3 regions of the Anaerocolumna sp. genome follow, and region 2 is predicted to be linked to each of the others. Evidence: riboswitches for the same ligand, from Rfam matches in the RefSeq annotation. Region 2 holds a riboswitch; each other region holds the start of a gene.
What was found. Region 2 has a riboswitch for cobalamin ahead of RT261_RS01515 (DUF4430 domain-containing protein). Riboswitches for the same ligand answer to the same signal wherever they lie in the genome.
Positions count from the first base shown of each region.

Region 1 (4,273 bases), on a different contig from region 2:
CAGTTCCTTTATCCTTTTGCTCCTTTAATTGCTTAATAAGGTCCTGCCCTGTAATTAGTCCTGCCACGGTAATTGTTTCACCAAAGAAATGGTTCTTTATACAAACTACATTTATCTTTATATTTGGAAAGGCCTCCATTATTTCCTCTGAAAAGGAGAGCATGGTCTTATATGCAAGCTTTCCGGTTGCGATTGTAATGTTTCTGTGGAGAGACAGTTTTAAACTGTTGTATTCTTCAGATGCAATAACTTTATTCAATGCCTCATGAAATTCATTTATAAACAGTCTCATCATACCTACACCATTTTCTAACTGTATATAGCCATCATAAAATTCTTCCTCTGGGAATTCCCGTTCAGCAATGATGTAAAACTCATCACTGGCATGAATGAAATGCAGCCCGAATTTATCATAAAGCCCCTGCTGATAACTTTCAATCAGGTCAATTACTGCACCAGCTTCTTCTTTAGTAAATAATTCGAGAGGAAAAAGACCCTTACGGTATTTGGTTATCCCGGCAGGTACTACGGATACACTCCTCATAAATGGCAGGTATTTGGATAGGTCGTTGATAGATCTTTTAAGTTCCGGGCCATCATTAACATTTTTACATAAAACAATCTGGCCATTCATTTCTATACAACCTTCATATAGTTTGTCCAAGTTTTTAAGGGCATCTCCTGCAAAACGGTTGTTAAGCATCTTGCAGCGAAGCTCAGGATTAGTAGTCTGAACGGATATATTAATTGGAGCCAGATTAAAACGTATTATCCTGTTGATATCTTTTTCAGACATATTAGTCAAGGTGATATAGTTGCCTTGAAGGAAAGAAAGTCTTGAGTCATCATCCTTGAAATAAAGAGTTTCCCGCATCCCTTTTGGCATCTGATCAATAAAACAGAAAATACATTTATTATGACAGGAACGGTAATCGCTCATAAGACCGTTCTCAAAGTCAATGCCCAGATCCTCGTCGTATTCCTTATCTATTTCAAGAACCCATTCTTCACCAGAGACTTTTCTGATAAGAACTTCGATATATTCATCTTTAATAAGATATTGATAATCAAATACATCATCAATTTCTTCCTCATTGATAGCAACAAGATAGTCACCGGGCTCTATGCCCATTTCTTCACCAATGGAATTAGGCAGCACCGTTTTTATCAGGTGACCTTTGGATTTCTTCTTCATTTTGTGACCTCTTTCTATAATCTATACCAGTACTGGAATTATTAATAATTATACACAAGATTTTCCCAAGTAACAGGCCTATCTTCATTTATAATGAACATTTATTTCTAACTGCATGATTATTATACACATACACCATATGATTGTAAATGACAACATGCGCCAATTCTGGATTCTATTGACGAAAGATGAGGACAAAAAAGTTGGCAGAAGAATTATTTTTGTGATACAATACAGTTATTAAAAATACAATACATTTAAGGTGTTAGAATTCTATATTGGTTCTAATGAAAAGGGAAACAGGTGCAAATCCTGTACGAACTCGTCACTGTGATAAGGGAGTTGCGGCAAATATGTCACTGATATTAATCGGGAAGACTGCCGTTAATGATGATCTTTCAGCCAGGAGACCTGCCTTAGATGAAGCTACTACAGCCACGAGAAACTGGTCTGGAATGAATGAGACGTTTTTTTGATGTCTATATTTATACCTCCATGCCTTAGTGGCAATGGAGGTTTTTTTATGGCAAAAGTAATTATGGTTCAGGGAACTATGTCGAATGCAGGTAAGAGCTTGCTTGTAGCAGGTTTATGCAGAATATTTAAGCAGGATGGTTACCGGGTTGCTCCTTTTAAATCTCAGAATATGGCCTTAAATTCCTATATTACAGAGGAAGGCTTGGAAATGGGAAGAGCTCAGGTAATGCAGGCGGAGGCAGCGGGAATAAAGCCTTCGGTATTAATGAATCCCATATTATTAAAACCTACTAATGATATCGGATCTCAGGTAATCGTTAATGGTGAAGTAATAGGGAATATGAATGCGAAGGATTACTTTGCCTTTAAAAAGAAATTGGTGCCGGATATTAAAAAAGCTTATGAAGAACTGGAGAAGCGGGCAGATATTATTGTTATTGAAGGCGCGGGAAGTCCGGCGGAAATCAATTTAAAGGAAAATGATATTGTAAATATGGGACTGGCAGCAATGCTTAATGCGCCGGTGCTTTTAGTAGGGGATATTGACAGAGGGGGTGTCTTTGCCCAGCTTCTTGGTACCCTGATGCTTTTGGAAGATTGTGAAAAGGCTCGGGTAAAGGGACTTATTATTAATAAATTCAGAGGGGATCAATCCATTTTGGATCCCGGAATTACAATGCTTGAGGATAAAGGTGGAATTCCGGTAATTGGAGTAATTCCGTATATGAATATATCTGTAGAAGATGAGGATAGCCTTACCAACCGATTTGATAAAAAAGAGGAAGCACAGATAGATATTGCCATTATAAGATTTCCCAGAATCTCAAACTTTAGTGACTTCTCTGTTTTTGAGCAGATTGAAGGAGTATCTGTAAGGTATGTGGATTCTATCACTCAGCTGCATCATCCAGATATGATTATTCTGCCTGGCAGTAAGAATACTATGGGAGATTTAAAATGGATGCGGCAGAATGGACTGGAAGCAGCAGTGAAAAAGCAAAAAGGCAGCTGCGTTATATTTGGGATCTGTGGCGGTTATCAGATGCTAGGAAGTACAATATCAGATCCCCATTCTATAGAGGAGGGAGGATCAATCCGTGGAATGGAGTTATTTTCAATGGAAACGGTATTGGAGAAAGAAAAGGTTCGAACTCAGGTAGAAGGAAGCTTTGGAAAGGTATCCGGAGTACTATCCGGATTATCCGGCATGAGATTACAGGGTTATGAGATTCATATGGGGAGCAGCAGGAGGGAACAAGACTGCCTGCCCTTATGTAGTCTGACAAATACATTGGATGGTCAAGGCAAGGAAGATGGAATTGCCGCAGAAAATATCTATGGTACGTATGTGCACGGCATCTTTGATGAAGGAACCATCGCCTCCGTTATAGTGAATGGACTTGCAAAAAGAAAAGGACTTACTCTGGAAAGTGGTCTGATGATGGATTATAAAAGCTTTAAAGAAACCCAATATGACAAACTTGCGGATACTTTAAGAAAACATTTGGATGTGGATGGAATATACAGTGTTTTAAATGGAGGAGATTATGAAAGAATTATCTAACTTATATATTGACAAACCGGATGAGGAAATAAGGGAAAAGGTAAAAGAAATCTGGGATGGAATTGCAAAACCCATAAAGGGACTTGGCCAGTTTGAAAGGATTTTTTCACAAATTGGGGCCATAACAGGCTCCACTCATATTGATATTTCAAAAAAAGCAGTAATAGTAATGTGCGCAGACAATGGAATTGTGGAAGAGGGAGTGACACAATATGGACAGGAGATGACGACAATTATAGCCTCCAGTATGGTCATGGGGGATACTTCTGTCTGCAAAATGGCAAAGGTAGCCGGAGCGGATATACTGCCGGTAGACATTGGAATCAATCGGGAAGATGAAATACCGGGTATGATACAGCGTAATATTGCACATGGAACCAGGAATTTTAAAAAAGAACCGGCTATGTCCCAGGAAGATGCCCTGAAGGCAATAGAAACTGGAATTGCAATGGCTGCAGAATGTAAAAAAGAAGGTTATAACCTTCTTGCAACGGGAGAAATGGGGATTGGCAACACCACAACAAGCAGTGCAATGACAGCGGCGCTGCTGCAATGCAGGGTAGAGGACGTTACAGGAAATGGAGCAGGACTTACGAAAGAAGGCTTGGATCACAAAGTGGAAGTTATTAAAGAGGTACTGGATCAATATAACTTTCAAAAGAGTGAAGCTCTTCGTATTCTGGCAACCGTTGGAGGATATGATATTGCCGGGCTGACAGGTGTTTTTATTGGCGGAGCAATTCACCATATCCCGGTGGTTATGGACGGCGTGATCAGTGGAGTCGCAGCACTAACAGCGGAACGACTCCTTCCGGGAGTTAAGGACTATATTATCCCCTCCCATATGAGTAAAGAACCTGCTGCAGTAAAAATTATGAAGGAACTTGAATTACATCCGGTAATTGATGCTGAGATGGCATTAGGAGAAGGCACCGGAGCGGTGATGATGTTTTCATTGCTGGATGTGGCACTTTCCTTATATGATAACCGTGTTACTTTTGAAGATATCAATAGGATAGGTAAATAACTATGTTTGT
Region 1 is NZ_DAMAUC010000032.1:24,537-28,809, reverse strand. It holds gene RT261_RS18690 (DUF512 domain-containing protein) at 1-1,195, opposite strand, end outside; cobalamin riboswitch at 1,439-1,628, shown strand; gene RT261_RS18685 (cobyric acid synthase) at 1,719-3,236, shown strand; gene cobT (nicotinate-nucleotide--dimethylbenzimidazole phosphoribosyltransferase) at 3,220-4,263, shown strand; gene RT261_RS18675 (bifunctional adenosylcobinamide kinase/adenosylcobinamide-phosphate guanylyltransferase) at 4,266-4,273, shown strand, end outside.
Region 1: another riboswitch for cobalamin. It lies ahead of RT261_RS18685 (cobyric acid synthase); the one in region 2 lies ahead of RT261_RS01515 (DUF4430 domain-containing protein).

Region 2 (4,273 bases):
ACTTTAACGAATACTATAAGAAATACTTTAACAAATCCTTTGATGGAGGAGCATTATGGCGTTGCATTTGATATAGGAACAACATCGGTGGCAGCACGATTGTGGAATCTAAGTAGAAAAGAAATCATAGATGAAATTAGTGCCAAGAATCCTCAAAGCCTATATGGGGCAGATGTAATTGCAAGAATTACTTTTGCCAATAGTAGGGAAGACAATGTAAGAAAACTGGCCTATCTGATTCGAGAGTGCTGTAATACCTTACTTTTACGCATGTCGGCAGAGAATAATATTGATGTGAAACAAATTGAGATTGCGGTTATCACTGCCAATACAACCATGTCCCATTTGTTTTTAGGCAAATCTGTTGAGAAATTGGCAAAGGTACCCTTTCAGGGAATATCTTACGAAGGTGTAATATTGAAAGCTTCAGAAGTAGATTTTGAAATGAATCCTTATGGAGAAATATATGTAATGCCTGGAATTGCAGGTCATGTAGGTTCTGATACATTGGGCTGTATTCTCTCCAGAGATTTGAACTATGCAAAGGGAAACCATCTCCTTGTAGATATTGGAACCAATGGAGAAATTGTTCTAGGAAAGGATGGGGAGCTTACGGTATGCTCAACGGCTGCAGGCCCTGCTTTTGAAGGAGCTTCTTTGCATCAGGGTATGCGGGCCATAGAAGGAGCAATATCGAAAGTAAATATCAGAAATAATTTGATTGAGATAGAAATAATTGGACTGGGAAAAGACTCAATCTTAACCTATAGAATGAATAGGAATGGGGAATCTGAAGATGAAATAAATGATATCCATCCCATTGGTATCTGCGGATCAGGAGTGATTGAAGCAGTTTCTGAATTCCTTAGTAATCATATAATGGATCAGACAGGCCGTTTATTAGGAGCGGAGGGTGAAACTAACTTTGTTACTTTATGGAAACATGGTGATAAAGAAGTTATTTTAACCCAGAAGGATATTAGAGAACTTCAACTGGCTAAGGCAGCAATTTATACTGGAATCATGCTGTTGTTAGAAGAAGCCAAACTAACGGTATCCCAACTGGATTCCATTATTCTGGCAGGTGCATTTGGCAGTAATATTGATGTAAAGAAAGCCGTTCATATAGGATTGCTGCCTTCCATAGAGCCGGATAAGATAAGTTATATTGGAAATGGAGCCTTAGAGGGTGCTTCTAAAGTGTTATTAGGGGAAATCTCAAAAGAAGAGGCAGAAAGTATAAGCAAAAAAGTAAAGCATCTGGAACTGGCATTATGTAAAGATTTTCAAGATGAGTTTTTAAAAGCTATGAATTTCTAATTTGTAAAGTTATGAATGCAAAAAGCATGTTTTGAATATATATTTTTCAAAACATGCTTTTTTATCTATTAAGTAAGATTACGATTCATCGATAAAGTACTTTATTACGAACTTTGGATTATATATTTAATCTTTTTCTATATATATTTCTTTAGTTATTACTTTATTTAAATTCTTATAAAGAGGTTTGAACAGGAACAAGGTTATAAAAAAGTTACTTATTCCATGTATAATATCGAAGGGAATTCCTGTAATCCAATAAGCAATGGCAGATTGAACACCCGTTAGGAAGCTTCCGTTAATCCACCCCATAAATAAATAGGGAATGGAGCAAAGAGCACCAAAGGTCAATCCAAAAGCACCTGAAATAACTGCCCAATGGAAGGCGGATTGATCTCTTTTAAAAATTCGAACAATAAAGTATAGGATAAACCAAATATAGAAATAATTTATTAACCATAATCCAAAACCGTATATAAAACATTCCAGTAAAACAAATATGGATATAATAAGTAATGTTTTTTTGTGCAACAGTAGAGAGAATAGTATTATCAGCAGAGAAACCAATTCTATATTAGGAAGAAAGGCAAGGACTTCTTTGACGGCAATTAAAAGAGCGCTTAACATACCAATTAAAACAATATCTTTTATACGCATCCTATACCTCCGTTTTCACTCTTAGCCTGAACGGCGAAGAATTATATCTTCCTTTCTCAGTTAGGTAACTTATTATTTAATATCCGACCATTAATGTTATTTGATAATGGTCACCATCTTTTATAGGCGTTGTATCAACACCTGTCATTAAAGATTCTCCGTTTAGTGAAAAATTCCACCATTCCTGTTTCGATTCGTCTGCTGTTATACCATTTACTGTAGTTACATATAAACCATTTTTCGTTTCAATTCCGGAAATCAGTTTTTTCTTTTCTAAGGCTTCTCTTAAGAATTCGGCATCTGTTGTAATTTTAAAGGACTCACTTGTACCATCTGTTAATATTACTTCTGCAACAATGTTTTTGGAACCTTCTACCGGTTTTGCCATAAATGTTTTATAGGCAAAGAACATAGCAGCAATTATTGCGACCAAAGCAATACAACTAACAACAATTTTCTTGACATTTCTTTTTTGTTCCAAGATTTATTCTCCTCCTTCTTTAATAATAGGAACCTTCTTGATTCGTAGGGAGGCATTTTAAAGCCATTCAGGTTTTGAGGGAGAATGAAAAAGGTTCCTTTGCCACAAAAGCAAAAGGAACCTAAAATAGTTTAGATTATTAACAATAACTTTATTACCAGAATATCCGGCTGACAGTCATTGTACCTCTTACCATTCCTCGTGGCATATTTGGTACCATATCAAGCAGGTATTCTGACTTATGATTCATCATTTTCTTCAAATCTTCCCAAGCATGTGCTCAGTGATCTATATTGCTTTTATGAAGCATACTGAAGAAAACTCCTCAATTACAGCGGCGAGACCGTACAGGATTTTAACCTGTTTCCCTATTATGTCACTATTTTATGTGGGTTTTATATAAATTAGTGACCACTTGATATATGAAACAGCCTTAAACAGCTGCTTATAAACGCTGTCAGTATATCATTACGCAAAAAAAAAGTCAATATAATTATTTAGTACCATAGATTCTGTCCCCGGCATCGCCAAGTCCAGGTAGAATATAACCACTTTCGTTTAATCTCTCATCTAAAGCACCTATAAATACATCAACATCAGGATGAGCCGATGTAAGACGTTTTACACCTTCTGGTGCTGCTATGAGACATAGGAAGTGAATTTTAGTGATTCCCCTTTTCTTTAACAAGGTAATAGCAGCATCTGCGGAACCCCCAGTTGCTAACATAGGGTCAACAACAAAGATCTCTCTCTCATTGGCATCAGTAGGTAACTTACAAAAATATTCAACTGGCTCTAATGTTTTTTCATCTCTATATAAACCAATGTGTCCAACCTTGGCATTGGGAATCAGGTTTAATATTCCATCTGCCATATGCAAACCGGCTCTTAAGATCGGAACGATACAAAGCTTTTTGCCTTCAATTTCATGAGCAATTGTTTTAACAAGAGGTGTATCAATCTCTATCTCAGCAAGAGGAAGTTCTCTTGTTGCTTCATAACATATAAGCATTGCAACTTCAGAAACCAAATCACGGAATTCTTTAGTTGAAGTTGTTTTGCGTCTCATGATTCCTATTTTGTGCTGAATCAATGGATGATTCATAATTATTACTTTAGACATAATCTTGCCTCCATTTGTTTTTTAGACTTTTTTGCTAGAAGTATTATAACAAAAATAAATGTCTAAGAAAAGTGTTAAATTATATTTATTGTATTTTTTGAAAAAGTAATGTAATATATTCGTGTATAAAATGTAAAATATGAAAAATAAAAAAAGCAGGCAGTATTTTAATAGGATAAGCAAAGAATGAAAAAAGTGAAATATGATAATATATGAGATAAAGGAATTTAAAAATGAAATGAATCTAAGCTATTAAAATAGAATTCCACTTAAAAATTCATAAAATAAGTATTTAAAAATTTTATTTGGTTAATAAAAGACTCTCTTTCCATACTTAGGCAGAGGAGAAGCCCGGTAGAGGGGGGAGGGTAACTACCAGGCTTATTTTATGAAAAAAATTATCTTATTAGCAATATAGTGTACAACTTATTTACTATGCTTTTATTATAATAGACATATATGATTATAGTGTGGATGATTTATGAACAATTTGTGAATTTTTAATCAATGTATTTTTACAATTTAAAACAAAAAATGAAAAAAATAGGACAGATTTGCTCCTTATAATTTACTTAAAAAGGTAGTATTCACATGAATTTCAGAGGTTGTTTTTTTGAAAGATACAAATACTAAAGTTAAGAACAAGATATTTTTTATGTAAAAGAAGGAAACCGATTAATTCCATGGGAACT
Region 2 is NZ_DAMAUC010000001.1:371,437-375,709, forward strand. It holds gene RT261_RS01505 (ASKHA domain-containing protein) at 1-1,320, shown strand, start outside; gene RT261_RS01510 (hypothetical protein) at 1,447-1,977, opposite strand; gene RT261_RS01515 (DUF4430 domain-containing protein) at 2,054-2,458, opposite strand; cobalamin riboswitch at 2,666-2,892, opposite strand; gene upp (uracil phosphoribosyltransferase) at 2,952-3,581, opposite strand.

Region 3 (4,273 bases), on a different contig from region 2:
TCCACTGGTTCCAAGGCCTATCGCCCGGTATTTATCACTGGTAATTTTCGCTTCCGCCACCGGTGACTGATTTAAAGTTATCACATTGTCCAGCATACGAATCTGAAGTGGTACGGTTTCTTCCAATTCATCTATATTAACACGGCCAAGATTAATGGAATTCAGGTTACAGGTTACCATGTCGCCGGACTTTACTCTTGTTACTACATGATTTTCATTTTGATCCGTTACAATGCTTTCTTCAATCAGGGTAGATTCACTTACATTTTGTGCAATTTCATGGCAAAGGTTTGAAGCATAGATCATTCCGGCATGTTTATTAGGGTTGGCCTGATTGACAGTATCTCTAAAGAAAATAAACGGAGTTCCGGTTTCTACTGCACTTTTCATAATCTTTTTCATAATATCAAGGGCAGTTACTGTAACACGTTCCAGATTTTGATTTTTTTCACAGGCAAGATAATGTTGCGTAAAGGTTTTGTTGTCTTCATCATCATAAAAATCTTCTAAGTAAAATCCCATTTCTTTATGTACTTGATACGGGTCAAATAATGACCAACTTCCTCTTGCTTCCAATCTCTCCATAAAAAGATTGGGAATACTTAAAGCTGGGAAAATATCATGAGCTTTTCTTCTATCATCTCCATTATTGGTCCTTAGTTCCATAAATTCATAAAGGTCACGATGCCATATATCCAGTGTAATAGAGGCCCCGCCCTTTCTTCTGCCAAGCTGATCCACCGCCACCGCAGTATCATTATATAAACGAATCCATGGGATGACTCCTCCGGAAGCATTTTTATACCCTCTGATTTCACTATTTAGCGCCCTGATCTTTCCTGTATAGATGCCTAACGCACCACCATGTTTGGATACACTTGCGAACTTACTGTTCACATCATAAATAGACCACAGGTTATCCCCCACAACGGATATAAAGCAGCTGCTTAATTGATGATAAGGAGTACCTGCACTGGCAAGGGTTGGTGTGGCTACCGTCATCTTTAGCAAACTAAGCAGATCATAAAACTTTTTAGCATATTCCATCTTTTTGCTGCCTTCTGGAATGGCAAGATGCATAGCAATAGCAAGAAACCGTTCCTGTGGCAATTCCAATACTTCTTTATTAAAACCTTTAATTAAGTATCTATCTGTCAACAGTTTCAGGCCTTCGTAATTAAAGAGCAAGTCTCTCTCCGGTTTTATATAAGCACCTAACTCCTTAATCTCCTCTTCCTTATATTCCGTTATTAAATATTCTCCGTAATATTTATCCTTCACCAACTTATGTACTAATTCGGAAAAATCTCCATAGCCAAAATAATCATATCCTCTATTAATTGCGGCCTCTTTATATAAATCAGACATTAATAATCTTGCTGCAACATATTGCCAGTTAATATTTGTAGTTTTTACCGTATTACCGTGGGCATCTTTTGTGGTTTGAATCATCTTTTCTATGGCAGTTTGAATAAGAACTTTCTGTATTTCCTTTGTACTCATACCATCCCGAAACTGAATGTTGGAGTCCATTTCAAGCTCAATTGGGTCACAGCCCTCTAGCCCCTCACATACATAAGCTACCATCTTTTTTGTTTTTTCTACGTAAAGAGGTTCATAACTACCATCCCTCTTCTTTATTTTTATATCCATAACGCCCTTCCTTTCTCTCAGCAATAAATCATTATTAGAATATCAATCCACCCAGACAGCCTATATGTCTAAAATTAAGCGAGAAAAAGCCTCATAGTCAGAATGCAACTATAAGGCTTGAATTATATCTATATTTATTATAAATACTAGGTACAAAATAAAACTCATTTTACATGAGCTTACCCTAATAAATATAGCATGTCCTGTCCTCACAGAATTGCTATTCTATAAAACTTAGGCAGGTATTCTGACTTATACTTCAACATACATTTTCGCCTTCCCAGATATTCCAGTGGCCGATTTTTGCAATCCAGAAAATGTACTCTGTAAATACAGCAATGGGATTGTGCAGGATTCTCACCTATCTTCCCTATTAATTCCATAACCCAGGGGATTTGCCCAAAGCTTATCCTACTGAATTGGAAACCTAAATTCTTGGTTATTATTAAAATATACTATTCATATTAGGTTATTATAATATATAAATATTATCATTGCAAGTAAAATGCTCCCTGTATTATAGTGGGAAATTGTCGCCTGATAAAGAGCTATTTACAGTGTGGCATACGCGCTAGATTCAGGCTCTAGCAGCTGCAAGACCCTACGGGTTCAAGGCTGCATTTTTGAATTAAAAGGGACATAAATAATACTTAATTATACTGTTAAGACTACTATACCAAGTTAATTTTTATACTTTTTAAGTAAATTTCATAACCTTATACTTGACATAACTGAAAAAAGTAGTACAATATTTACGTTACTATTATTTGCAGTCGTGGCGGAATTGGCATACGCGCTAGATTCAGGTTCTAGTGGTCGCAAGACCGTGAGGGTTCAAGTCCCTTCGACTGCATACATAATTTTTATTAAAAGAAGCCGATTACTGCAATCGACTTCTTTTATTTTATATGTTAAAATAATCCCCAAAAACATAAAATAAGAGGTGCAAGCTTATGAATATAATAAAAGTCACAGAAAACAAAAAAGAATATATCGACCTGCTATTACTTGCAGACGAACAGGAAAGCATGATAGACAAATACTTGGAACGTGGCGAGATGTTTGTTCTAGATGATAATGGAATAAAAGCCGAATGCGTAGTTACAAAAGAAGCAGACGGAATTTATGAGATAAAAAATATTGCAACCAGACCTGATTGCCAGCGAAAAGGATATGGAAAAGCCCTGATAGAATTTTTGTTTTCTTACTATACGGATTGTAGAACTATGCTTGTGGGAACAGGTGACAGCCCACTCACTCTGGACTTTTATCAAAGATGCGGCTTTATTGAGTCACATCGTATAGAAAATTTTTTCACTGATAACTATGACCATCCTATATATGAATGTGGAAAGCAACTTGTTGATATGGTTTATCTAAAAAGGGAGTCATAAAGTTCCTCCTATTTTTGTTGCAATGTCCCGAAGTCATGGTATAATTTAGCATATCAAGTCCTTTTTAGGACAAATAAGTGATAGGAGGACGGAGTAAAAATGAAAAGAGCAAAGGTTCTAATGCTTCTGTTAATATCTGCTTTACTTTTTAGTGCATGTAATGGTGGGAAGCAGTCAGCAAAAGAAATTCCTGATGATTTTGGATTTGTTTATACCCACAATTTCACAGAAGTTGATACGTTTAATTCTACAATAAAAAACAGATTTCAATTTGACGAAGGAGACCCAAATGCTATAACAGATTTCAATTTTTCTGACGAGCAGCTACAGAAGATTTATGAGGCCTTTATAAAATATGACCTCCATGATCTGCCTGAAGAGATCGATCCGGATAAAGGCTATATGGCCATACCTCCATCCTATTATGAATTTCAATATGTATCCGATGGTGAGACTAAAAGCATATCCTGCAGTACAGGTGCCCACATAGACCAAAAGGGAATATCAAAGGCTAACAATAAATTTGTAAAGTTCATGACGGAAGTTTGGGAGTATGTTCATGAATCTGATGCATATGAACGTCTTCCATCCGGTCCACAAGTGGAATAAAACAAATAAAAAATCCGTTGTTCTGTAAGGAGCAGCGGATTTTTTAGGTTTAACAAAGTTATTCTGTTTTATTCTTTTTGTAACACACCAAAACAAATTTGTATTGGTTTGTCGGAAACTTGATAGGAATATTTACACTTGCTGGTATTGCCTAAGTACTTTTCTGCATTCTCCGGTGTGTCAAAATTTTTGCTGTCATAAGATGGTACCACTGGTGTGATCCAAGTCATATCCGACTCCATCTCCAATAACACAAAGTCCCTGCCTAGCTGAGCGTCAGGATTTTCAGCAAGATAATCTTTGAGAACAACAGACAAGTTAAAATCTAATACAATTGTGGCATCCTGTAGGTTTTCCACACTATAAACGGGACTGATAATCCGGTATGCTTCACCAATTAAATAGCTGACTGGTTCCTTTGGTGGTTCAGCAGCTGTCAGTACATAGCTTTCCTCTACCGCAGCTTCTTCACGGACACCCTGATAAATATAGCCTTCAGCGCCATTTCCCTGGCTGGCAAGAGCCGCAGGTTTGCTGAAATCATGCCCTCCACCTTTTCTAAGATTATCAAGTAAAATCCGGTTATTATCTAATATATACTCTGTGTTCAATGCCTC
Region 3 is NZ_DAMAUC010000009.1:141,773-146,045, forward strand. It holds gene RT261_RS09390 (ribonucleoside-diphosphate reductase subunit alpha) at 1-1,653, opposite strand, end outside; cobalamin riboswitch at 1,874-2,099, opposite strand; tRNA gene RT261_RS09395 (tRNA-Leu) at 2,423-2,506, shown strand; gene RT261_RS09400 (GNAT family N-acetyltransferase) at 2,607-3,047, shown strand; gene RT261_RS09405 (hypothetical protein) at 3,147-3,656, shown strand; gene RT261_RS09410 (hypothetical protein) at 3,725-4,273, opposite strand, start outside.
Region 3: another riboswitch for cobalamin. It lies ahead of RT261_RS09390 (ribonucleoside-diphosphate reductase subunit alpha); the one in region 2 lies ahead of RT261_RS01515 (DUF4430 domain-containing protein).